DNA from 3 places in the Pseudomonas sp. GW822-FHT02D10 genome. Region 1 is predicted to be linked to each of the others. Evidence: predicted binding sites of a transcription regulator. Region 1 holds the regulator's gene; each other region holds the start of a gene.
The links. Region 1 encodes sigma-54, which starts transcription at its own class of promoters, with help from an activator protein. Its sites were predicted from a motif close to ANTGGCATNNANNTTGCTNT; they were not measured.
Positions count from the first base shown of each region.

Region 2: AC1RPZ_RS20260 (pilin) is a predicted target of sigma-54. The motif match lies at 4,230-4,249, and genes of this name have one in related genera.
Region 3: AC1RPZ_RS17800 (CmpA/NrtA family ABC transporter substrate-binding protein) is a predicted target of sigma-54. The motif match lies at 5,972-5,991, and genes of this name have one in related genera.

Region 1 covers NZ_JBXAOB010000004.1:175,680-183,201, reverse strand. Annotated here, with positions in the region: gene lptC (LPS export ABC transporter periplasmic protein LptC) at 1-238, shown strand, start outside; gene lptA (lipopolysaccharide transport periplasmic protein LptA) at 225-770, shown strand; gene lptB (LPS export ABC transporter ATP-binding protein) at 770-1,495, shown strand; gene AC1RPZ_RS08715 (RNA polymerase factor sigma-54) at 1,679-3,172, shown strand; gene hpf (ribosome hibernation-promoting factor, HPF/YfiA family) at 3,282-3,590, shown strand; gene ptsN (PTS IIA-like nitrogen regulatory protein PtsN) at 3,603-4,067, shown strand; gene rapZ (RNase adapter RapZ) at 4,070-4,927, shown strand; gene AC1RPZ_RS08695 (HPr family phosphocarrier protein) at 4,943-5,221, shown strand; gene pmbA (metalloprotease PmbA) at 5,300-6,646, opposite strand; gene yjgA (ribosome biogenesis factor YjgA) at 6,755-7,279, shown strand; gene tldD (metalloprotease TldD) at 7,328-7,522, opposite strand, start outside.
Region 2 covers NZ_JBXAOB010000013.1:108,752-116,273, reverse strand. Annotated here, with positions in the region: gene AC1RPZ_RS20275 (DUF748 domain-containing protein) at 1-2,638, shown strand, start outside; gene AC1RPZ_RS20270 (DUF2845 domain-containing protein) at 2,641-2,937, shown strand; gene AC1RPZ_RS20265 (BON domain-containing protein) at 3,103-3,459, opposite strand; gene AC1RPZ_RS20260 (pilin) at 3,772-4,182, opposite strand; gene pilB (type IV-A pilus assembly ATPase PilB) at 4,409-6,109, shown strand; gene AC1RPZ_RS20250 (type II secretion system F family protein) at 6,113-7,330, shown strand; gene AC1RPZ_RS20245 (prepilin peptidase) at 7,333-7,522, shown strand, end outside.
Region 3 covers NZ_JBXAOB010000010.1:148,239-155,760, forward strand. Annotated here, with positions in the region: gene nirB (nitrite reductase large subunit NirB) at 1-500, opposite strand, end outside; gene AC1RPZ_RS17785 (bifunctional protein-serine/threonine kinase/phosphatase) at 807-2,477, opposite strand; gene AC1RPZ_RS17790 (nitrate/nitrite transporter) at 2,485-3,696, opposite strand; gene AC1RPZ_RS17795 (ANTAR domain-containing response regulator) at 4,034-4,609, opposite strand; gene AC1RPZ_RS17800 (CmpA/NrtA family ABC transporter substrate-binding protein) at 4,625-5,836, opposite strand; gene AC1RPZ_RS17805 (quinone-dependent dihydroorotate dehydrogenase) at 6,084-7,103, shown strand; gene rmf (ribosome modulation factor) at 7,360-7,522, opposite strand, start outside.

The DNA of each region.
Region 1 (7,522 bases):
TGAAGTTGAATTGATCGACTCGGTACGTATCGCACGCACCGATGAGAAGAACCGCCCGATGCTTATTACCAGTAGTCGTATGACGGTATTCCCGCAGCAGCAATATGCGCAGACCGAGCAAGCCGTTAGAATCGACGGCGCTGGTGGTGTATCGACTGGTAACGGAATGAAAGCGTATTTGAAAGACAGCAGGATACACCTGCTATCGAACGTAAGAGGACAGTATGAGGCTCGTTAAAACTCTCCCTATTTTGCTCAGTCTGGGCGCAGCACTGGGAAGCGTGAGCGCCTGGGCTCTGCCGAACGATAGCCAGCAACCTATTCGCATTCAGGCCGACGACGCTCAGCTGGATGACAAACAAGGCATCGCCACCTACAAAGGTGACGTGATCATTACCCAGGGCTCGATGAAAATCACCGGCAACACCGTGACCATCACCCGCACCAAGGCCGGCGAAATCGATGTCGTGACCTCGGTGGGCAACCTGGCGTACTTCGAGCAGTTGCAGAAGGTTGGCGATCCGCAGCCGGTCAAGGGCTATGGGGTGACTATCCAGTACCATGCCGCGCAAAACCGCATTGTACTGATCGACAAGGCCAAGGTCATCAATGACGGCAACACCACCGAAGGCGAGAAAATCGTCTACGACACCGTCAAGCAGGTTGCTAACGCAGGCCGTGCCACCGGCGCCTCGATGACTGCGCCGCGCCCACGAGTCGATATGGTTATCCAGCCGAAAAAGAAAACTGACGAGCAAAAGGCCCAGTAATGGCAACTCTGAAAGCTCAGCATCTGGCCAAGAGCTACAAGAGCCGCCAGGTCGTGCGTGACGTCAGCCTGTCGATCGACAGCGGCCAGATCGTCGGTCTGCTTGGCCCGAACGGCGCCGGCAAGACCACCTGCTTCTACATGATCGTGGGCCTGGTCCAGGCCGATCAGGGGCGCGTACTGATCGACGACCTGGACGTCAGCCACCAGCCGATGCACGGTCGTGCACAAGCGGGTATCGGCTATCTGCCGCAAGAAGCGTCGATCTTCCGCAAACTCTCGGTCGCCGACAACATCATGGCCATCCTCGAGACCCGCAAGGAACTCGACAAGGCCGGTCGTCGCAAGGAGCTGGAAAGCCTGCTGCAGGAATTCCACATCAACCACATCCGCGAAAACCTCGGCATGAGCCTTTCCGGTGGCGAACGTCGCCGCGTGGAAATCGCTCGCGCCCTGGCCACAGCGCCGAAATTTATCCTGCTCGACGAACCGTTCGCCGGCGTGGACCCGATTTCAGTGGGCGACATCAAGCAGATCATTCATCACCTCAAGGCCAAGGGCATCGGCGTGCTGATCACGGACCACAACGTCCGCGAAACCCTGGACATCTGCGAAACCGCTTACATCGTCAACGATGGCCAGTTGATCGCCGAAGGCGACGCTGAAACCATCCTGGCCAACGATCTGGTCAAGGAAGTGTATCTGGGCCATGAGTTCCGCCTGTAAGCACTGAGGTGTCTGGCCTGTCGTCTGGGCACTGCCTCAATAAAACTTTGCATGCTTTTATTGTTACAGCGCTCTAGGCAAACACTTCAGTTTCAGGCATATAATTTGCTTATGTTTGGCGCTCCGGCGCCCTGTAGTGGATGGCGCATGTGCGCCGGCGAATTAAGGTGTTAAGCCCCTGCCATGAAACCATCGCTAGTCTTGAGAATGGGCCAGCAGCTGACGATGACACCGCAGCTGCAACAGGCCATCCGCCTGCTCCAATTGTCGACCCTGGACCTGCAACAGGAAATCCAGGAGGCATTGGAGTCCAATCCAATGCTCGAACGCCAGGAAGAAGGCGACGACTTCGATAACGCCGACCCGATGGCGGACAACATCGAGCAGAAACCCAACAGCGATATCCAGGAACCTTCCTACCAGGAAACCGCGCCCACGGTGGATAACCTCGAGGAAGGCGACTGGAACGAGCGCATCCCTAACGAGCTGCCGGTCGACACCGCCTGGGAAGACGTTTACCAGACCAGCGCCAGCAGCCTGCCGAGCAACGATGATGACGAATGGGACTTCACCACTCGCACCTCCGTCGGCGAGAGCCTGCAGAGCCATCTGCTCTGGCAATTGAACCTGGCGCCGATGTCCGACACCGATCGGCTGATCGCCGTCACCCTGATCGACTGCATCAACAATCAGGGCTACCTGGACGAAACGCTTGAGGAAATCCTCGAAGCCTTCGATCCGGAACTGGACATCGAACTGGACGAGATCGAAGCCGTCCTGCATCGCATCCAGCAATTCGAGCCTGCCGGCATCGGCGCACGCAACCTCGGCGAATGCCTGTTGCTGCAACTGCGCCAACTGCCCGCCAAGACCCCTTGGTTAGCCGAGGCCAAGCGCCTCGTCATCGACTACATCGACCTGCTGGGCAGCCGCGACTACAGCCAGCTGATGCGCCGCATGAAGCTCAAGGAAGATGAACTGCGCCAGGTCATCGAACTGGTACAGAGCCTCAACCCGCGTCCGGGTTCGCAAATCGAGTCCAGCGAAGCCGAATACGTGGTGCCTGACGTCATAGTGCGCAAAGACAACGAACGCTGGCTGGTGGAGCTGAACCAGGAGTCGGTTCCGCGTCTGCGCGTCAACCCGCAATACGCCGGATTCGTCCGTCGCGCCGATACCAGCGCCGACAACACCTTCATGCGCAATCAGTTGCAGGAAGCGCGCTGGTTCATCAAGAGCCTGCAAAGCCGCAACGAAACCCTGATGAAAGTCGCCACCCAGATCGTCGAGCACCAGCGCGGCTTCCTCGAGTACGGCGATGAAGCCATGAAGCCGTTGGTCCTGCATGACATCGCCGAAGCGGTCGGCATGCACGAGTCGACGATTTCACGGGTGACCACGCAAAAATTCATGCATACCCCACGCGGTATCTATGAACTGAAATACTTTTTCTCCAGCCACGTCAGCACCTCTGAAGGCGGTGAATGCTCGTCCACAGCGATCCGCGCGATCATCAAAAAACTGGTTGCTGCGGAAAATCAGAAAAAGCCGTTGAGTGACAGCAAGATCGCTGGTTTACTGGAGGCACAAGGCATTCAGGTGGCCCGCCGCACCGTCGCCAAGTACCGCGAATCCTTGGGGATCGCGCCTTCGAGCGAACGCAAGCGGTTGATGTGACGGGCTACGCCATAGCGTTCCAGGGTGTGTTCGAAAGTTTTTCGGACACGCTCTAGTGGCAGGCAAACCAGCCTGCCGCCTTATGCACTGGCAACGAAGGAGAAGCTGTATGCAAGTCAATATCAGTGGACACCAACTGGAAGTGACCGAACCCCTGCGCATCTACATCGGCGAAAAACTCGAACGATTAGAAAGGCATTTCGACAAGATCACCAATGTGCAGGTCACGATGACCGTCGAGAAGCTGCTGCAGAAAATCGAAGCCACACTGCATATCCCCGGTGGAGAAGTGGTCGCCAACGCTGAGCATAACGACATGTATGCCGCGATCGACGCCCTGACCGACAAACTGGATCGCCAACTCAAAAAGCATAAGGAAAAGACCCAGGGCCAGCTCCAAGGCGCAACCGGTCGTTAATACTCCCAACCCATGATCCGACTTGAAAACATCCTGACCCCCGGCCGTTCTTTGGTGAACGTGCCGGGTGGCAGTAAAAAGAAAGCTCTCGAACAAATTGCCAACCTGATCGCCCGCGAAGTGCCGGATCTGGAGATGCAAGATGTCTTCGAAAGCCTGATTGCCCGTGAAAAACTCGGTTCGACCGGTTTTGGCAACGGCATCGCCATCCCCCACTGCCGCCTCAAAGGTTGCGAGTCGCCCATCAGTGCCTTGATGCACCTGGACGCCCCAATAGATTTCGACGCCATCGACGGTGCTCCGGTCGACCTGCTGTTTGTTTTGCTGGTCCCGCAAGCCGCTACCGATGCACACCTGGAACTGCTCCGCCAGATCGCCAGCATGCTCGATCGTAAAGAAGTCCGCGATCGCCTGCGCAGCGCAAAAAGTAATGAAGCCTTGTATCAGGTTGTCCTCGACGAGCAGAACGGTCACTAACCATGCGCTTGATCATCGTCAGCGGCCGCTCTGGCTCAGGTAAAAGCACCGCCCTCGATGTACTGGAGGACAACGGCTACTATTGCATCGACAATCTGCCGGCCGGCCTGTTGCCGGAATTGGCCGAGCGCGCACTGATTCACACCGAGTTGGCGCAACCACTGGTCGCGGTTTCCATCGATGCGCGCAACCTGCCTAGCCACCTGTCACGCTTCCCGGAGCTGCTGGAGGAAGTCCGCAGCCGGCACATTCAATGCGATGTGCTGTATCTGGACGCCGACGAAGAAACCCTGCTCAAGCGTTTCTCGGAAACCCGTCGCCGCCACCCGCTGAGCAACGCCAACCGCTCGCTGGCCGAAGCCATCGATGACGAAACCAATCTGCTGGGGCCGATTGCTGACCTGGCCGACCTCAAGGTCAACACCACCCATCTGAACCTGTATCAGCTGCGCGACACCATCAAGTTGCGCCTCCTGAACCAGCCAGAGCCGGGCACTGCGTTTCTGGTAGAGTCCTTCGGTTTCAAGCGGGGCATGCCGGTCGATGCCGATCTGGTGTTCGATGTGCGCTGCTTGCCGAACCCATACTGGAAGCCGGAACTGCGCGCGCAATCCGGGCTGGACCAGCCGGTTGCCGAGTATCTGGCTGCTCAGCCGGATGTCGAAGAGATGTTCCAGGACATCTCCACCTACCTGCTCAAATGGCTGCCGCGCTTTGCCGCCAGCAACCGCGCTTACGTCACCATCGCCATTGGCTGCACCGGCGGGCATCACCGCTCCGTCTACCTGACCGAACGTCTGGGTCAGGTCCTGCAACAATCCCTGAAGAACGTCCAGGTTCGCCACCGCGACCTTAGCTAAAGGATTCACACCGCGATGCCCGCTCTGGAAATTGAAATCATCAACAAACTGGGCCTGCATGCCCGCGCTTCCGCCAAATTCGTAGGCAAAGCTGCGGAGTTTCCCTGTGAGATCAGAGTGGGCCGCACCCCCGACCAGAACAAAATGGTCGATGGCAAGAGCATCATGTCCATGATGATGCTGGCCGCCGGCAAGGGAACGACGATCCACCTTAACGCAGAAGGTGATCAAGCTCAGGAGGCGCTGGATGCGTTGAAAGCGCTGATCAACAACTATTTCGGCGAAGGCGAGTAAAGGATCGTCCGAACGCGGCCATTAAAAAAGGCGCGCCCCCCATTGGGTGGCGCGCCTTTTTTGCTTAACGGTAAGGGTTTAGCTACCCGCCACTGTCATCCGTTCGATCAACACCGAACCCGTGCGAATGTTGCTGCGCAGTTCCAGGTCATTACCCACCGCAACGATCTGCTTGAACATGTCGCGCATGTTGCCGGCGATAGTCACCTCCTGGACCGCGAACTGGATTTCACCATTCTCGACCCAGAAACCCGCCGCACCGCGAGAGTAGTCACCGGTGACCATGTTCAAGCCCTGCCCCATTAATTCGGTCACCAGCAAGCCACGTCCCATGCGTCGCAGCAGCGCCGCCTGGTCTTCATCGCCGTGTGTGACGAACAGGTTGTGCACCCCTCCGGAGTTGGCGGTGCTCGGCATACCGAGTTTGCGGCCGGAATAAGTACCCAGCACGTAAGACACCAACTCCCCCTTCTCGACGAACGGTTTGGCATACGTTGCCAGACCATCGCCATCGAACGCCGAACTGCCCATCGCACGCATCAGGTGCGGACGCTCATCGATCGTCAGCCATTCAGGGAAAAGTTTCTGGCCCAGCGCGCCTTCGAGGAACGACGACTTGCGGTACAGGTTGCCGCCCGAAATCGCCCCCAGGAAACTGCCGAACAGACCGCCCGCCAATTCTGCGGAAAACAGTACCGGCACTTCGCAGGTCGGCACCGGACGTGCGCCCAAGCGGCTGGCCGCACGTTGCGCCGCACGTTGGCCAATGCTCACCGGATCCGCCAGCAGGTTGCCCTGGCGATTGACGTCGTACCAATAGTCGCGCTGCATCTGGCCGTCAGCTTCGGCAATCATCACGCAGCTCAGGCTGTGACGCGTCGACGCATAACCGCCGATAAAACCATGGCTGTTACCGTACACGCGGCAGCCCTGGTGAGTACTCAAGGTGGTGCCATCGGCGTTCTTGATCCGGCTATCGGTGGCAAACGCCGCCGCTTCACAGGCCAGCGCTCGCTCGATCGCTTGCTCAGGGGTGATGTCCCATTCGTGGAACAGGTCGAAGTCCGGCAGGTCCTTGGCCATCAGCGCGGCGTCGGCCAGGCCCGAGTGTTCGTCTTCGGAGGTGTGCTTGGCGATGGCCAGGGCGGCAGCGACGGTTTCGCGAATGGCCTCGGGGCCACTGGCCGAGGTGCTGGCCGAGCCTTTGCGCTGGCCGACATACAAGGTGATGCCAAAGCCCTGATCACGGTTGAACTCAACGGTTTCAACTTCCCGCTGACGCACCGAGGTCGACAGGCCCTGCTCCAGAGACACGGCCACTTCGCAGGCACTCGCACCCTGACGCCTGGCTTCGGCGATGATCTGCTCGACTTGCTCTTGTAGTGCCGGCAACGCTTGTGGGCCGACGCTTTCAACTGCACTCATGCTGTTCTCCACTCAAATTCTGCTTTCGGTTAAGGTCATCGCGCGACCGGGCCGGACAAGCGGCCCCCGACTGGTTATCATGGCGGCGTTTCTTTGCGGACGGCCACCATGGTTGATTCTTACGACGACTCCCTCGATACGGGAGAAAAAAGCAAATCCCAGGTCAAACGCGAGCTGCATGCTCTGGTTGACCTCGGCGAGCGCCTTACAACACTCAAGCCTGACTTGCTGGCAAAACTGCCGTTGACCGACGCTTTGCGCCGGGCCCTGGCCGATGCTTCCAAGCACACCGCGAACATTGCGCGTAAACGGCATCTCATGTTCATCGGCAAACTGATGCGCGATCAGGACACTGACGCCATTCTGACGTTGCTCGATCAACTCGATGCCTCCACCCGGCAGTACAACGAACGTTTCCACGGCCTGGAACGCTGGCGCGATCGCTTGATCGCTGGCGACGACGGCGTCCTGGAGAAATTCGTCGTCGATTACCCGGAGGCTGATCGTCAACAGTTGCGCTCCCTGATCCGTCAGGCCCAGCACGAACTGGCGACCAACAAGCCACCGGCATCGAGCCGTAAAATCTTCAAGTACATCCGTGAGCTGGACGAGACTCAACGCGGTCTGCGTTAAATCTCGAATCGGGTGAGTTGCCCCGCAACTCACCCGAAGCTCCATCCATCAGGATCCTGTCCCCCCCACAGTGATCGCATCGATTTTCAAGGTTGGCTGGCCGACACCCACCGGCACCGACTGACCATCCTTGCCACACGTCCCTACCCCGCTGTCCAGCGCCAGGTCGTTACCGACCATCGACACCCGGCTCATGGCTTCCGGACCATTACCGATCAACGTTGCCCCTTTGACCGGCGCGGT
Region 2 (7,522 bases), on a different contig from region 1:
GGACAAGCCGAAAACCGAGATACTGTTCAACAAGGACGGCAGCCTGAACCTCACGCAGCTGTTCAAGTTGCCGGCCAGTGAACCAACGCCCGCCGAGCCGAATGCCAAACCTTTTCCGCTGCGCATCGACCGCATCAATCTGGCCGGTGGTTATGTGCACTTCCAGGATCTGCGCCCGAGCGAGCCGATCGAGTTCCTGTACGACAAGCTCGACTTCGAACTGAAAAACCTCAGTACCCTGCCCGACGACAACGCCGCCATGACCCTGGTCGCTGCTGGCCCGGCCGGAGGTCAGATCGACTGGACCGGCCACATCAGCCTGGTGCCCATCACTTCCGAAGGCACGCTGAAAGTGACCGACGGCAAGATGAAGTCCTGGTGGCCTTACGTGCGTGATGCGTTGCCGCTGGTTCTTGAAGACGGCACCCTGAACCTGAGCACCGATTACACGTTCAACCTGGACAAGGGAACCGAACTGCTGCTGAACAACACTTCGGTGAGCATCGCACCGTTCGCCATCAAGGCCCCGGATGGCCGGCCACTGGCGCGCCTTGAGCGCCTGGACGTCAGCGAGACCAGCATCGATCTGGCCAAGCAACAAGTGATCGTCGGCAAGATCCGCAGCCAGAAACTCGAAACCTGGGTCGCCCGCGAAGCCGATGGTCAACTCGACTGGCAGAAACTCTTCGCCAGCCAACCGGCCAAACCCGCCACACAACCCGAGTCAACCAAAGCCCCGGCTGCCGCAGATTCGCCTAAACCAACACCCGACCCCGCTGCGCCGAGCAAACCCTGGCAAGTGCTGCTCAAGGATGTAGAGCTGCGCAACTATCAAGTGCACCTGGCCGACCGTCAGGCCCAACCGGCGGTGGCACTGGAGCTCGGCCCGCTGAACGTCGACGTGAAGAACTTCGATAGCCTCAATGGCTCGCCGTTCTCCCTCAAGCTCGATACCGGCCTGGGCAAGCAGGGCAAGGTTCTCGCAGACGGCGAGGTCAACCTCGCGCCGATCAGCGCCAAACTCAAGGTCCAGACCAAGGACATCGACCTGCGTGTCGCCCAGTCCTACATCAACCCGTTCATTCGTCTGGAACTGCGTTCCGGGATGCTCGGCAGCGACCTGGCGGTTGACCTGAAAAGCACTGACCCACTGGCATTCAGCGTCACCGGCAGGGCCCAGGTCGATCAACTGCACACCCTCGACACCCTGAAAACCCGCGACTTCCTCAAGTGGCAGCAAGTGGTGGTCGAAGGCCTGAACTACCAACATGGCGACAGCCTGTCGATCGACAAGATCAACCTGTTTCAGCCATATGTGCGCTTCATGATCAACGATGACCGCACCACCAACATCAATGACCTGCTGATCCCGCAATCGGCCGACAGCGGCAGCAAAACCGCCGCCGCAAAACCTGCCGCGAGCAAGGACAAGCCACTGGGCATCCACATCGGTGGTATTGCCATCAACGACGGCTCGGCGAACTTCGCCGACTTCAGCCTGACACCGAACTTCGCCACTGCCGTTCAACAACTCAACGGCCAGATCGGCACCATCGACAGCCGCCAGGTCAAACCCGCCGCCGTCGACATCAAGGGCAAGGTCGATCGCTACGCCCCGGTGACCATCAAGGGCAGCGTCACCCCGTTCGACCCGATGGCCTCGCTGGATATCGCCACCAGTTTCAAACGGGTCGAACTGACCACCCTGACCCCCTACTCCGGCAAGTTTGCCGGTTACCGGATCCGCAAGGGCCGACTCGATCTCGACCTGCACTACCAGATCACCAAGGGACAACTGAAAGCCGAAAACAAAATGGTCGTGGAACAGCTGCAACTGGGTGAGAAAGTCGACAGCCCGGACGCCGTGAGCTTGCCGCTGAAGCTGGCCATCGCGTTGCTCAAGGACAGCGATGGCAAGATCTCCATTGATCTGCCGATAACAGGCGATTTGAACAACCCGCAATTCAGCATAATGCCGATCATCTGGCAGACCCTGCGCAACCTGATCGTGCGCGCCGCCGAGGCCCCCTTCAAGTTCATTGGTGGGCTGGCCGGCGGTGGCGGGGCCGAGGACCTGGGCAGCGTGTCGTTCGCCCCCGGTTCAAGCGAGCTGAGCAAGAACGCCGAGTCGGCGCTCGATACCCTGGCCAAAGCGCTCAAGGAACGTCCAACCCTGCGCCTGGAAATCGAAGGCACCGCCGCCGAAAAGAGCGATGGCCCCTTGATTGCCGAACAGCGACTGGAACGTGAATACCAGTACAACTACTACAAAATGCTCCAGCGTCGCGGCGACAAAGTCCCGGCGCAAGCCTCGTTGCTGGAAGTCCCGGACAGCGAAAAAGGCCCGTTGCTCGAAGCCATTTACCGCACACGCCTGAAAACCCAGCCTCCGGCCGAATGGGCGCAACTGGGTAAAGCAGAGCGCACCGCCAAACTGCGCGAAGGTGTGATCAAGTTCTGGGCTTCAGACAACGTGCTGCTGCGCCAACTGGGTCAGGACCGCGCCAGCAGCATCAAGGACTACATGGTCGATAAAACCCAGTTGGCCGATGACCGGGTGTACTTCATCGACGCTAACCTGGGTGAGGCCGAAAGCGATGGCCGGGTTGTCACGCCAATGCATCTGGACGCGGAGTAAGCATGAATAACCGATTGCTGATCGGCCTGACACTCGCGTTGGCCGCCAGCCAGGCGTCGGCGGCCGATACCTTGCGCTGCGGCAGTCAGTTGATCAGCGTCGGCGATCGTGCAGGTGAAGTGCTGCAAAAGTGCGGCGAACCGGTGGCGCGTGATGCGCTGGGCTACAAACGCAGCGCCAATCGCCGGGAAGAAGTCCCGGTTGAAGAATGGACCTACGGCCCGAACAGCGGCATGTACCAATACCTGCGCTTTGAAGGCAACCGTCTGGTACAGATCACCAGCAAACGCGGCAACTAAAGTTACGACAATTTAATGTGGGAGCGGGCTTGCTCGCGAAGAGGCCATAACATTCAGCATCAATATTGAATGTCAGTCCGCCTTCGCGAGCAAGCCCGCTCCCACAGTCGTTCTACTGTGTTCGTTAGATTCCCTTCTGCCGTTTCAAGCGAGAAGCCTTGAGTCTTAATGGGTCATCAGACCGTCAGCCGATACGGCGGTGACACCTTTGATTTTCTTGGTGATGTCGACGGCCGTTTGTTTCTGGGCTGCGGTCAAGGCTACAGTCGACGACAACGAGACGACGCCTTTGTTGGTTTCGACTTTAATGTCAGTCCCAGGAATACCTTTCTCGGTGACCAGATCGCTTTTCACTTTAGTGGTGATCCAGGTATCGGAAGTCGCCTCCGCAGCCTTGGTCATTTCACCAGCAGCGACCACCATCGGCGACTGAGTGGTTTGAGTGGTCTGCGCAAATGCAGCGTTGGCCATAGTCAGGGTCAGAGCGGTAGCAGTTGCGGCAGCGATAGCGAACTTTTTCATACGAGTAACTCCTGTTCTTCCAGAAAGCCTGCCGTATGCCTTCTCAGCAGGGTTAACAGAGATAGTGCGAAGGCTGTGCCAACTGCCGGAAACCCAATAACCCAATACAAATCAACATGTTATAAAAAAACAAATCCCCGAAATCATGCAAAATGCATGACCCGGGCGTTGTTGACATGCAAGTTGCGGTTTTTATCGAAGATTCAGAGCCAGAGTTGCCGGGATGTTCTCGAATCACTGTCAGACCACCGAACAGTGAACAAAAAATGCCCCGCGTCCGCAGAGGCGAGGCATTGATGCGTCGATGCAAGATCAGACGCCCGTGCAACCCTTGGGCGCGTAGTCCTGCAATACCGTGGTCCCGCAGCTCCAGCCGGTCGTTGCCGACCGTGTGAGTGTGATGGTTTTGCCGAGCACCGGTCCTGGCGCATTGACAATCGTGCAAACAATAGTGCCTACACCGGTGGCGGCAGTACCCGATGCCGTGATCGTGCAGTTACCGGTAGTTGCCGTGCCGTTGATCGCCGCCAGCGTCGGGTCAGTGCCCTGATTGATGATGTCTTCAAAAGGCACCTTCAGCGCCGAAATTTCCGCCACCCCCGCCGTCACCTTGGCCCGCGCCTGATATTTGGAATACATCGGCAACGCGAACGTCGCCAGAATGCCAATGATCGCCACCACGATCAGCAGCTCGATGAGGGTAAAACCTTTTTGATTATTCATAGAACAGGCTCCATGCATGAGGCGAAATCTCATGTCCTGAACAAGCCAAAGCACAGCACATGCCAAGCCCTGCGCCCCCTGCTGGCGGGGCATCAGATCGGCAATAGTCCCGCGTACGCCCCGAGGAACCGCACTATCTGACACTTTTTGTCACCTCAAGAGCGCTGGTGGGGTTCCATCCGTTGACTAGGCTATAAGTCTTGAACGGTCTGCGTCTGGTATTTGAATGAATGACATCGCCCTCAGCGGTCTGGCCAAGCAATTGGTGCTGGCCGAACTGCTCACTGACCAAAGCGCGCAACAGGCGTATCAGCAAGCCCAACGCAATCGCATTTCCCTGGTCAGCTATCTGGTACAAAACAAACTGGTGAACAGCCGTCAGGTTGCGGAAATCGCCTCTGAGCATTTCGGCGTGGCATTCCTGGACCTCAACTGCCTCGACAAAGACTCCCAGCCCAAAGACCTGGTCAGCGAAAAGCTGATTCGCCAGCACCACGCCCTGCCGCTCTGGCGGCGCGGCAACAAGCTGTTCGTGGGCATTTCCGACCCGAGCAATCAGCAGGCGATCAACGACATCCAGTTCAGCACCGGGCTGACCACCGAAGCGATTCTGGTCGAAGACGACAAGCTCAGCGACGCCATCGACAAGTTCTTCGACAGTCGCAGTTCGGGAATGGAGGAGATGGCCGACGTCGACCTCGACGGTCTGGACATCGAAACCATCGACGACCAGCACCAGGACGTCATCACCGCCCAGGACTCCGACGATGCCCCGGTGGTGCGCTTCGTCCACAAGATGCTGCTGGACGCGATCAAGGGCGGCTCCTCGGACCTGCATTTCGAGCCTTACGAAAAAATCTACCGGGTGCGGGTACGGACCGACGGCATGTTGCGTGAAGTCGCCAAACCGCCGATTCAACTGGCCAACCGCATCGCCGCGCGCCTCAAGGTCATGGCCAGCCTGGACATCTCGGAGCGGCGCAAACCCCAGGACGGGCGGCTCAAGATGCACCTGTCGAAAAACAAATCCATCGATTTTCGGGTCAACACCCTGCCAACGTTGTGGGGCGAAAAAGTCGTGATCCGGATTCTCGACCCCTCCAGCGCGCAGATGGGCATCGACGCCCTGGGTTACGAGCCTGATCAGAAAGACCTGTACATGGCGGCACTCAAGCAACCTCAAGGGCTGATTCTGGTCACCGGGCCGACGGGTTCAGGGAAAACCGTGTCGCTGTACACCGGGCTGAATATCCTCAATACCGTCGATATCAATATCTCCACCGCCGAAGACCCGGTAGAGATCAACATGGAAGGCATCAACCAGGTCAACGTCAATCCCAAGCAGGGCCTGGACTTCGCTCAGGCGTTGCGCTCATTTCTGCGCCAGGACCCGGACGTGATCATGGTCGGCGAGATCCGCGACCTGGAAACCGCCGAAATTGCGATCAAGGCTGCGCAAACCGGACACCTGGTGCTTTCTACCCTGCACACCAACAGCGCGGCGGAAACCCTGACCCGCCTGCACAACATGGGCATCCCGGGGTTCAACATCGCCACCGCCGTGCACCTGATCATTGCCCAGCGTCTGGCTCGCAAGCTGTGCAGCCACTGCAAAAAAGCCCTCTCGATTCCCGACGAAACCCTGATCAAGGAAGGCTTCCCTCGGGAATGCATCGGCTCCTTCACGATCTACGAACCCGCCGGTTGCGAACACTGCAACAACGGTTACAAAGGCCGAGTCGGTATTTATGAAGTGGTAAAAAACACCCCAGAGCTGCAACGGCTGATCATGGCTGAAGGCAATTCTCTGGAGATCGATGCCCAGATGCGCAAGGACGGCTTCAACGACCTGCGCACCTCGGGCCTGCTCAAGGCCATGCAGGGCGTCACCAGCCTTGAAGAAGTCAACCGGGTCACCAAGGATTGAGTCATGGCGGTCAAAGCAATCAAAGTCAGCGTCTACGCCTGGGAAGGCACCGACAAAAAAGGCAGCAAAATAACCGGTGAGCTGAGCGGCCATAACCCGGCCTTGATCAAGGCGCAGCTACGCAAACAAGGCATCAACCCGGGCAAAGTCCGAAAAAAAACCGTTTCGCTGTTCAGTGCCGGCAAACGTATCACGGCATTGGACATTGCCCTCTTCACCCGGCAAATGGCGACCATGATGAAAGCCGGCGTGCCCTTGCTGCAATCGTTCGAGATCATCGGCGAAGGCTTCGACAACCCGAACATGCGCAAGCTGGTGGACGAGGTGAAACAGGAAGTCGCCGCCGGCAACAGCTTCGCCACTGCGCTGCGTAAAAAGCCGCAGTACTTCGATGAGCTCTACTGCAACCTGGTCGATGCTGGCGAGCAGGCCGGCGCGCTCGACACGCTGCTGGAGCGGGTTGCGACCTACAAGGAAAAAAGCGAAAGCCTCAAGGCCAAGATCAAAAAAGCCATGACCTATCCGCTGGCCGTGGTCTTTGTCGCAATCATCGTCACCGGTATTCTGCTGGTCAAAGTGGTTCCGCAGTTTCAGTCGGTGTTTGCCGGGTTCGGTGCAGAACTCCCGGCTTTCACGGTGATGGTGATCGGCCTGTCCGAGTTCATGCAGGCGTGGTGGTGGCTGTTACTGGGCAGCCTGATCGTCGGGCTTCTGGGTTTTCGCCATGCGCTCATACGCTCACAACGCTTTCGCGACTGGCTGGACACTCACCTGCTGAAGCTGCCGATCGTCGGAACGCTGCTCTACAAATCGGCGGTGGCCCGGTATGCCCGCACGCTGTCGACCACCTTCGCCGCTGGCGTGCCCTTGGTCGAAGCGCTGGATTCGGTGGCAGGCGCCACAGGCAATATCGTGTTCAAACGGGCGGTCTTGCGCATCAAGCAAGATGTCTCCACCGGCATGCAGTTAAATTTCTCGATGCGCACCAGCGGGATTTTCCCCAACATGGCCATTCAAATGGCCGCCATTGGCGAGGAATCCGGTGCACTGGACGACATGCTCGGCAAAGTGGCGACCTACTATGAAGCTGAAGTCGACAATATGGTCGATAACCTGACCAGCTTGATGGAACCCGTCATCATGGTGGTGCTCGGCGTCATTGTCGGCGGGCTGGTGGTTGCCATGTACCTGCCCATTTTCCAACTCGGCACAGCGATCTGAACATGCCCTTGAGTGAGCTTCTGGCCGGTTACCCACTGGCCTTCGTGTTAACCGCGCTGGTCCTTGGGCTGGTGATCGGCAGTTTTCTCAATGTGGTGGTCTGGCGCTTGCCGAAAATGCTCGAACGCGATTGGCGGCAACAAGCCCAGGACGTACTGGGTTTGCCAAGCGACGCACCGGGGCCGACCTACA
Region 3 (7,522 bases), on a different contig from region 1:
CGCAGCATCAGGCCATTGGCGGCTTCAAGACCCAGCAGGCCGCCGCCGATGACCACCGCATGTTTGTGGGTTTTGGCGGTGTCGATCATGGCCTGGGTGTCGGCGATGTCGCGGTAACCGATGACGCCCTGCAAGGTATTGCCAGGAATCGGCAGGATGAACGGCGTCGAACCGGTGGCAATCAGCAGGCGGTCGTATTCGGCTTCGCTGCCGTCTTCGGCGATGACCCGGCGTTTGACCCGGTCGATCTCCACCACTTTGCGGTTGAGCAGCAGTTTGATGTTGTTGTCCAGGTACCAATCAAGATCGTTGAGCACGATTTCGTCGAAGGTCTGCTCGCCCGCCAGCACCGGCGAAAGCAGGATGCGGTTGTAGTTGGTGTGGGGTTCGGCACCGAAGACCGTGATGTCATACAGTTCATTGCTCAGCTTGAGCAGTTCTTCCAGGGTGCGAACCCCGGCCATGCCGTTGCCGATCATCACCAGCTTTAGTTTTTTCATCAGGTTCTCCGGGGAGCTCAGGCCTGTCTCATCAGAGCGATCAGGCTGGCTCGACATATTTTGCGCAAACAAAAAAAGGCGTCCCGCTAGTTACCTAGCGAGGACGCCTTTGTCCTGGTCCCGTTCTCTCGGGAAGCACACCCTTCGTCGTTGAAGGTTGGGCTTTATGTATGGTGAAACAGGTAATGCAGTGGTCGTGCCAAGTGGCGCAAGGGCCGTATTTACGGACGTTCCCTATGAGTAACGGGCTTTTTAGTGCACCGGATAAAGGCGCAATGCACGGTTTTGAAGCAGAAAATCAAAAGATCAGCCATGAAATGCCAGATACAACAGCACCAGATTGATCAGTAACGACACCAGCGCCAAGGTCCGCCAGACCTTCAAGGGTTCACGTTCCAACAGCGGCCTGCGGCGCACACTCAAACTGCGTCGTTCGCCTTGCTCCAGCAGCAGCAACCATTCCTCCGCCGTCTCATAACGTTGCGCCGGGTCGGCGCAGACTGCGCGTTCCAGGCTTTGCCCGAGCCAGTCCGGCAAATCCGGCCGATAGCGGTTGGCGTTGACTGGCGAACCAAAGCGCGGTCGTTGAAAGGCTTCGATTTCCCCATAGGGATAATGTCCGGTGGCCAGGTAATACAGCGTCACGCCGACCGCATACAGATCCTGTTGCGGCGTCGGCGGAGTCCCGTTGAACGCTTCCGGGGCGATGTAGCTTGGGGTGCCCGGCAGCGCGTTCGATTGGTCTTCGGATAAGCCAGTGCAGTACGCCAGACCGAAATCCAGCAGCCGTAACTCACCGTCCTCAGCCAGCAGCAGGTTTTCCGGTTTGATGTCGCGATGGAAGATCTGCCGCCGATGCAGCATGCCGACTGCTCGCAGCAGACGCTCGGCCAGTTGTTGCCATTGGGGCAACGGCAACGGACCGTTCTGCGCGAACAGTTCGGCCAGGGTCATTCCGGGATACTCGCGCATCACGTAATACAGGTGCTGACGTTGCGTCGCCGGGTGAATTTCCGGAAAGCTGCGACCGGCAACACGCTTGAGAAACCACTCTTCAGAGAGCAGTGCCTGTGCGGCCGTTGTGTCGTTGTTCAGTTGCAAGGGGAGGGTCTTCAGCAGCCAGGGCTGTTGCTGGCCATCGCGAACGCGATAGATCAGCGACTGTTGACTCTGCCCAAGCAGTCTCTCGACATGCCAGCCCTCGAAGGCTTGGCCGGGTTTGAGCAGCGGCGGCAATGGCCATTGCTGCAGTTGGATCAGCGTATCACCGATGCTCGTTTCGCCAAGGGTGTCGACCCGCACCAACAGTGCGCTGGCGTTGTCCTGACTGCCCGCCAGGTGGGCCGCGTTGACCAGGGTTTGCGCAGCGCTGTCGAGGTCGGGCTGGTCGCGAAGAATGGCCGCGATTGCGGTGTCGCCCAGCGTCGCCCAAACACCATCGCTCAGCAGGACGAAACTCTCGCCGGTGCGCAGTTCGCCGTCGAGAAAATCCAGCACCAGATGCTGATCCAGTCCCAGTGCGCGCTTGAGCACATGCTGCATGCCCGGTTGTTCCCAGACGTGGTCCTCGCTGATGCGCTGCAATTGGTTGGCGTGCCAGCGATACACCCGACAATCGCCGACATGCGCCAAGGTGAAGCGTCGACCGCGCAGCACCAGCGCGCTAACGGTGGTGAGCAATGGCTGGCCACCGCCATTGGCCTGCAACCAGCGATTCTGCGCCAGCAGCAGGCGGTCCAGCGCTTGCGCCACCGCCCAGGTCTGCGGCGTGGCGTAGTAATCGAGGGCCAGAGCCTGCAAGGTCGCGCGGGCTGCGAGTCCGCCATCGGCGCATTGGCTGACGCCGTCGGCGATGGCGAACAGAAACCCCTTGCTCGCCGCCAGTTCAGCGGCGGGCGTGACCAGGCGCAGGGCGTCCTGATTCTCGTCTCGTGGGCCGATGGCGCTGGCCTCGGCGAAGCTCAATTGCAGGCTCATCGATGCATCATACCCGCGCTGCGGTCACGGCGGCCGAACCCCAAGTGGTTCTCCAGCGACGTTTGACCCCGTGCAAGCCAAACCAGGCCAGGACACCGAGGCAGGCGAACAACCACAAGGCCAGCTGATAGCTGCCGGTGCTCTGTTTGATCGCCCCCATGCCCGCCGCAAGGGCGAAACCGCCGATGCCGCCCGCCATGCCGATCAACCCGGTCATCACGCCGATTTCGCGCCGAAAGCGCTGCGGCACCAACTGGAACACCGCACCATTACCCGCGCCAAGACCGAGCATGGTGCAGACGAACAGCGCCAGCGCAGCGTAGGAACTGGGCAGGTTGAACCCCACGACAGCCATGCAGATCGCGGCCAGCGTGTACATCACCAGCAAGGTGCGAATACCACCGAAACGATCCGCCAGTGCACCACCGAGTGGCCGCATCAAACTGCCACCAAACACGCAGGCGGCGGTGTAGTAGCCGGCGGTGACCGGGCTCAGGCCGTATTGGTCGTTGAAGTAGCCGGGCAGGGCGCTGGCCAGGCCGATGAAGCCGCCGAAGGTCACGCTGTAGAAAAACATGAACCACCAACTGTCGCGGTCACCAAGGGCCTTGAAGTAGTCACTCATGGATTTGGCTTTCGGCCGCTCAGGTGCGTTTTTCGCCAGCCAGGCGAAGATGATCAGCGTCAGGATCAGCGGAATCAGCGCGAAGCCGAAGACGTTGCTCCAGCCAAATGAGGCAGCCAATATCGGGGCGATCAGCGCAGCGAACACCGTGCCCGAGTTGCCCGCGCCGGCGATGCCCATCGCCTTGCCTTGATGCTGTGGCGGATACCACTGCGAAGCCAGGGGCAGGGCAACCGCGAACGAGGCGCCGGCCATGCCGAGGAACAGCCCCAGCAGCAATGCTTGCTCGTAGCTGTGGATGCCGAGTTTCCAGGCGCCGAACAGGGCGCAGATCACGATCACCTGACCGATCAACCCAGCGGTTTTCGGTGACAGTCGATCCGCCAGCAAGCCCATCACGAAGCGCAAGAACGCCCCGGCCAGAATCGGCGTGGCCACCACCAGTCCGCGTTGCTGGGTGGTCAGGTGTAAGTCGGCGGCGATTTGCACCGCCAACGGGCCGAGCAGGTACCAGACCATGAAGCTCAGGTCGAAATACAGAAAGGCCGAGAAGAGTGTCGGGGTATGGCCGGATTTCCAGAAGCTTGAATTCATCGCGCACCTCAGCTGTGAAGAGTCTCGAAGGGAGTCATGAGCTTTGCGGTGGGGCGCCGCGACGGCCGCACCACCGGCCCCGGGCTGTGGGGCCAAAACGAAAAAACGCCGCAACCCGCTGCGCTTGCGCGAAAGGGGTGTGCGACGTCTTTGTCGTAGGTGGGGCAACCGCCGTTGGCTACCTGTGTGGTTTACCTAGCGAGATCTGTGCCAACAGGTGAAGCCGCGTCGCGGCCATTCGCGAGCAGGCTCGCTCCCACAGTTGATTTGTGTACGACGCAATTCCCCTGTGGGAGCGAGCCTGCTCGCGATTGGCGCCCTTACAGGCGCTGAAGGCTCAGCCCAGCAACTCACTCATGGCAATGATCTGCTCGGCGACCTGGATCAGCTTCTGTTGGCGGCTCATGGCCTGACGACGCATCAGGGTGTAGGCCTGTTCTTCATTGCAGTCCTTCATTTTCATCAGCAGCCCCTTGGCCAGCTCGATGCGCTTGCGCTCGGCCAGTTGCTGATCGCGGGCCTGGAGCTGGGCGCGCAGGGCCTGGTCGCTTTCAAAACGCGCCATGGCCACATCGAGGATCGGTTGCAGGCGTGCGGCATGAATGCCTTCGACGATGTAGGCGCTGACGCCGGACTTGATCGCCTGACGCATCACGTCCGGGTCGTGCTCGTCGGTGAACATCACGATCGGCCGAGGCTGGTCGCGGCTGACCAGCACCACTTGCTCCAGCACATCACGGCTCGGTGACTCGGTATCGATCAGGATCACGTCCGGACGCACCGTTTCGACGCGCGCAGGCAAGTCGATGGTCAGGCCGGACTCGTCGATCACCTCAAAACCGGCTTCGGTCAGCGCAGCCTTGAGCCGCCCTACCTTTTTCGCGGTGTCGTTGATCAGCAGGATACGCAACATGTTTGCAGGCTCCTGTCAGCGGCGGGCGAGAAGGGTGGGGGCGTCGGCCATGGCGTGCAGCTTGAAACTGCGGGCATACGCCGCCGGGTCCGAACCATCCCATATTTTACCGTCGATCAACTGGCTACTGCGCATTTCCTGACCCTGGGCCGCGACACCCAGCGCGCTGGCGGCGTCGCGGTAGACGCCGAGTTGCTGGACTTGACGCGCCACTTGCAGATAGTCCGGGTCTTCGCGCAATAAGCCCCAACGCCGGAATTGGGTCATGAACCACATGCCGTCGGACAGGTACGGCACGTTGACGTCGCCACCGCCGTGAAAGCGCAGCGCGTGAGGGTCTTGCCAGCGATTGCCAAGGCCGTCGGCATAGTCGCCCAGCAAGCGCGGTTCGATACAGTCGAGCGGCGCGTCGAGGTATTCGGGGGCGCTCAACAGCTGTGCGGTGCTGCGGCGATTTTCGGTGTTTTGTTCGATGAACCGGCTGGCTTCCAGAATCGCCATGACCAGCGCCCGAGCGGTATTCGGGTATTGCTCGACGAAGGCGCGGGTGCAACCGAGGACTTTTTCCGGGTGGTCGGGCCAGATGGCCTGGGTCGTCGCCATCGTGAAACCGAGGTTCTGCTTCACTGCACTGGCGCTCCACGGTTCGCCGACGCAGAAACCGTCGATCCGTCCGGCCTGCAAGTGCGCAACCATTTGCGGTGGCGGCACCACGACACTGTCGACATCCTGCAACGGATGGATGCCCTGGCTCGCCAGCCAATAATACAACCACATGGCGTGGGTGCCGGTGGGGAAGGTCTGGGCGAAGGTGAGTTTTGGGCGACTTTGGTGCACGTGACGGTCCAGCGCTTCAGGACTGGTCACGCCCAGCCCTTGCAGGCCGTGAGAGAGGTTGATGCTCTGGCCGTTCTGGTTCAGCCCCATGAGCACGGCCATGTCCGTTGCCGCGACGCCGCCGATGCCCAAGTGCACCGCATAGATCAAGCCGTAGAGGCTGTGGGCGGCATCCAGTTCACCGCTGACCAGTTTGTCTCGCAGGTTGGCCCAGGACGATTGGCGTTTGAGGTTCAGGGTCAACCCATAGGGTTGGGCGAAGCCTTGGGTCGCGGCAACCACCACTGACGCGCAGTCGCTCAGGGCCATGAAGCCCAGGTTGATCGCGGTTTTTTCCGGGGCATCGCTGCCGTTGACCCAGGCCAGCGGTCCCGCTTGAGGTTCAGTCATCAAATAAGCACCTTGCATGAAAAAGCGCCGTACCCGGGCCCGTGTGCAAACCAGGCCAGGTGACGACGCCGTTGTCCTTTCTAATCGCAACCTGGCACTCATCCCGCCATTGGCATGGGTGCTGATAAGCAAGTTGGTGCAAGGCATATGCCACTCATGGCTGATTTCGTCGTGCGTCTCGCTTGCGACCCCGATGCACGGCTATAATCGCCGCCTTATTTCGCCGTCAACCGAGTCAATCCCGCCCATGTATACCCTGGCCCGCCAACTGCTGTTCAAACTCTCCCCGGAAACCTCCCACGATCTGTCCCTGGACCTGATCGGCGCAGGTGGGCGTTTGGGTCTCAATGGCTTGTTGTGCAAGGCGCCAGCGCAGATGCCAGTGAATGTCATGGGGCTGGACTTTCCGAACCCGGTGGGTCTGGCGGCCGGTCTGGACAAGAATGGTGCGGCCATCGACGGGTTTGCTCAATTGGGTTTCGGCTTCGTTGAAATCGGCACCATTACCCCGCGTCCGCAGCCGGGCAATCCAAAACCACGGATTTTCCGCCTGCCCCAGGCCGAGGCGATCATCAACCGCATGGGGTTCAACAACCTCGGCGTCGATCATCTGCTGGCGCGTGTGGCGGCTGCCAAATACAAGGGCGTGCTGGGGATCAACATCGGCAAGAACTTCGATACGCCGGTTGAGCGTGCTGTCGACGACTACCTGATCTGCCTGGACAAGGTCTACGCCCACGCCAGTTACGTGACGGTCAACGTCAGCTCGCCGAACACCCCGGGCCTGCGCAGCCTGCAGTTTGGTGACTCGCTCAAGCAATTGCTCGCAGACCTGGCTAAGCGCCGGGAAGAACTGGCTCAGCACCACGGCAAGCGTGTACCGCTGGCGATCAAGATCGCTCCGGACATGACCGACGAAGAAACCGTTCAGGTGGCGCAAGCGCTGATCGACACCGGAATGGACGCGGTGATCGCGACCAATACCACCCTGAGCCGGGTCGGCGTCGAAGGCATGGAGCACGGTGACGAGGCGGGCGGTTTGTCCGGTGCACCGGTACGCGACAAGAGCACTCACACGGTCAAGGTGCTGGCGGCTGAGCTGGCCGGGCGTTTGCCGATCATCGCGGTTGGCGGTATTACCGAAGGCAAGCACGCCGCTGAGAAAATCGCTGCGGGCGCCAGTCTGGTGCAGTTGTATTCGGGCTTCATTTACAAAGGTCCGGCGCTGATTCGCGAATCGGTGGATGCTATCGCCGCGCTGAGATAACCATAGATGTAGGAGCTGCCGCAGGCTGCGATCTTTTGATCTTGTTTTTTGCGTCAGCAGAAAAAAGTCGTAAAGCAAAATCAAAAGATCGCAGCCTTCGGCAGCTCCTACGCGAGGTATCGCGGGATTTGTGTTGCAACAGGCATAAAAAAGGGCTCCTCGAGGGAGCCCCTGGGCCGAAGCCCGCCGTCCGGAGAGGACGTGCGTGGTTAAGTCGTTACGTAATCAGATTGTCGTGTCGGAGTGTGTGCCCTGTTTAGCCGACGGCGTGAAGTTCGTTGAGTCTATGGATTCCCGCAGTGCCGGTCATACCGTCCCAGTTGTCGCCGCGTCCTTCTCGCCAGCCGTTGATCCAGGCTTGACGTACCGACGGTAGAGTAAATGGGCAAAGCTCACGGGATTTTCCACCAACGCCATAT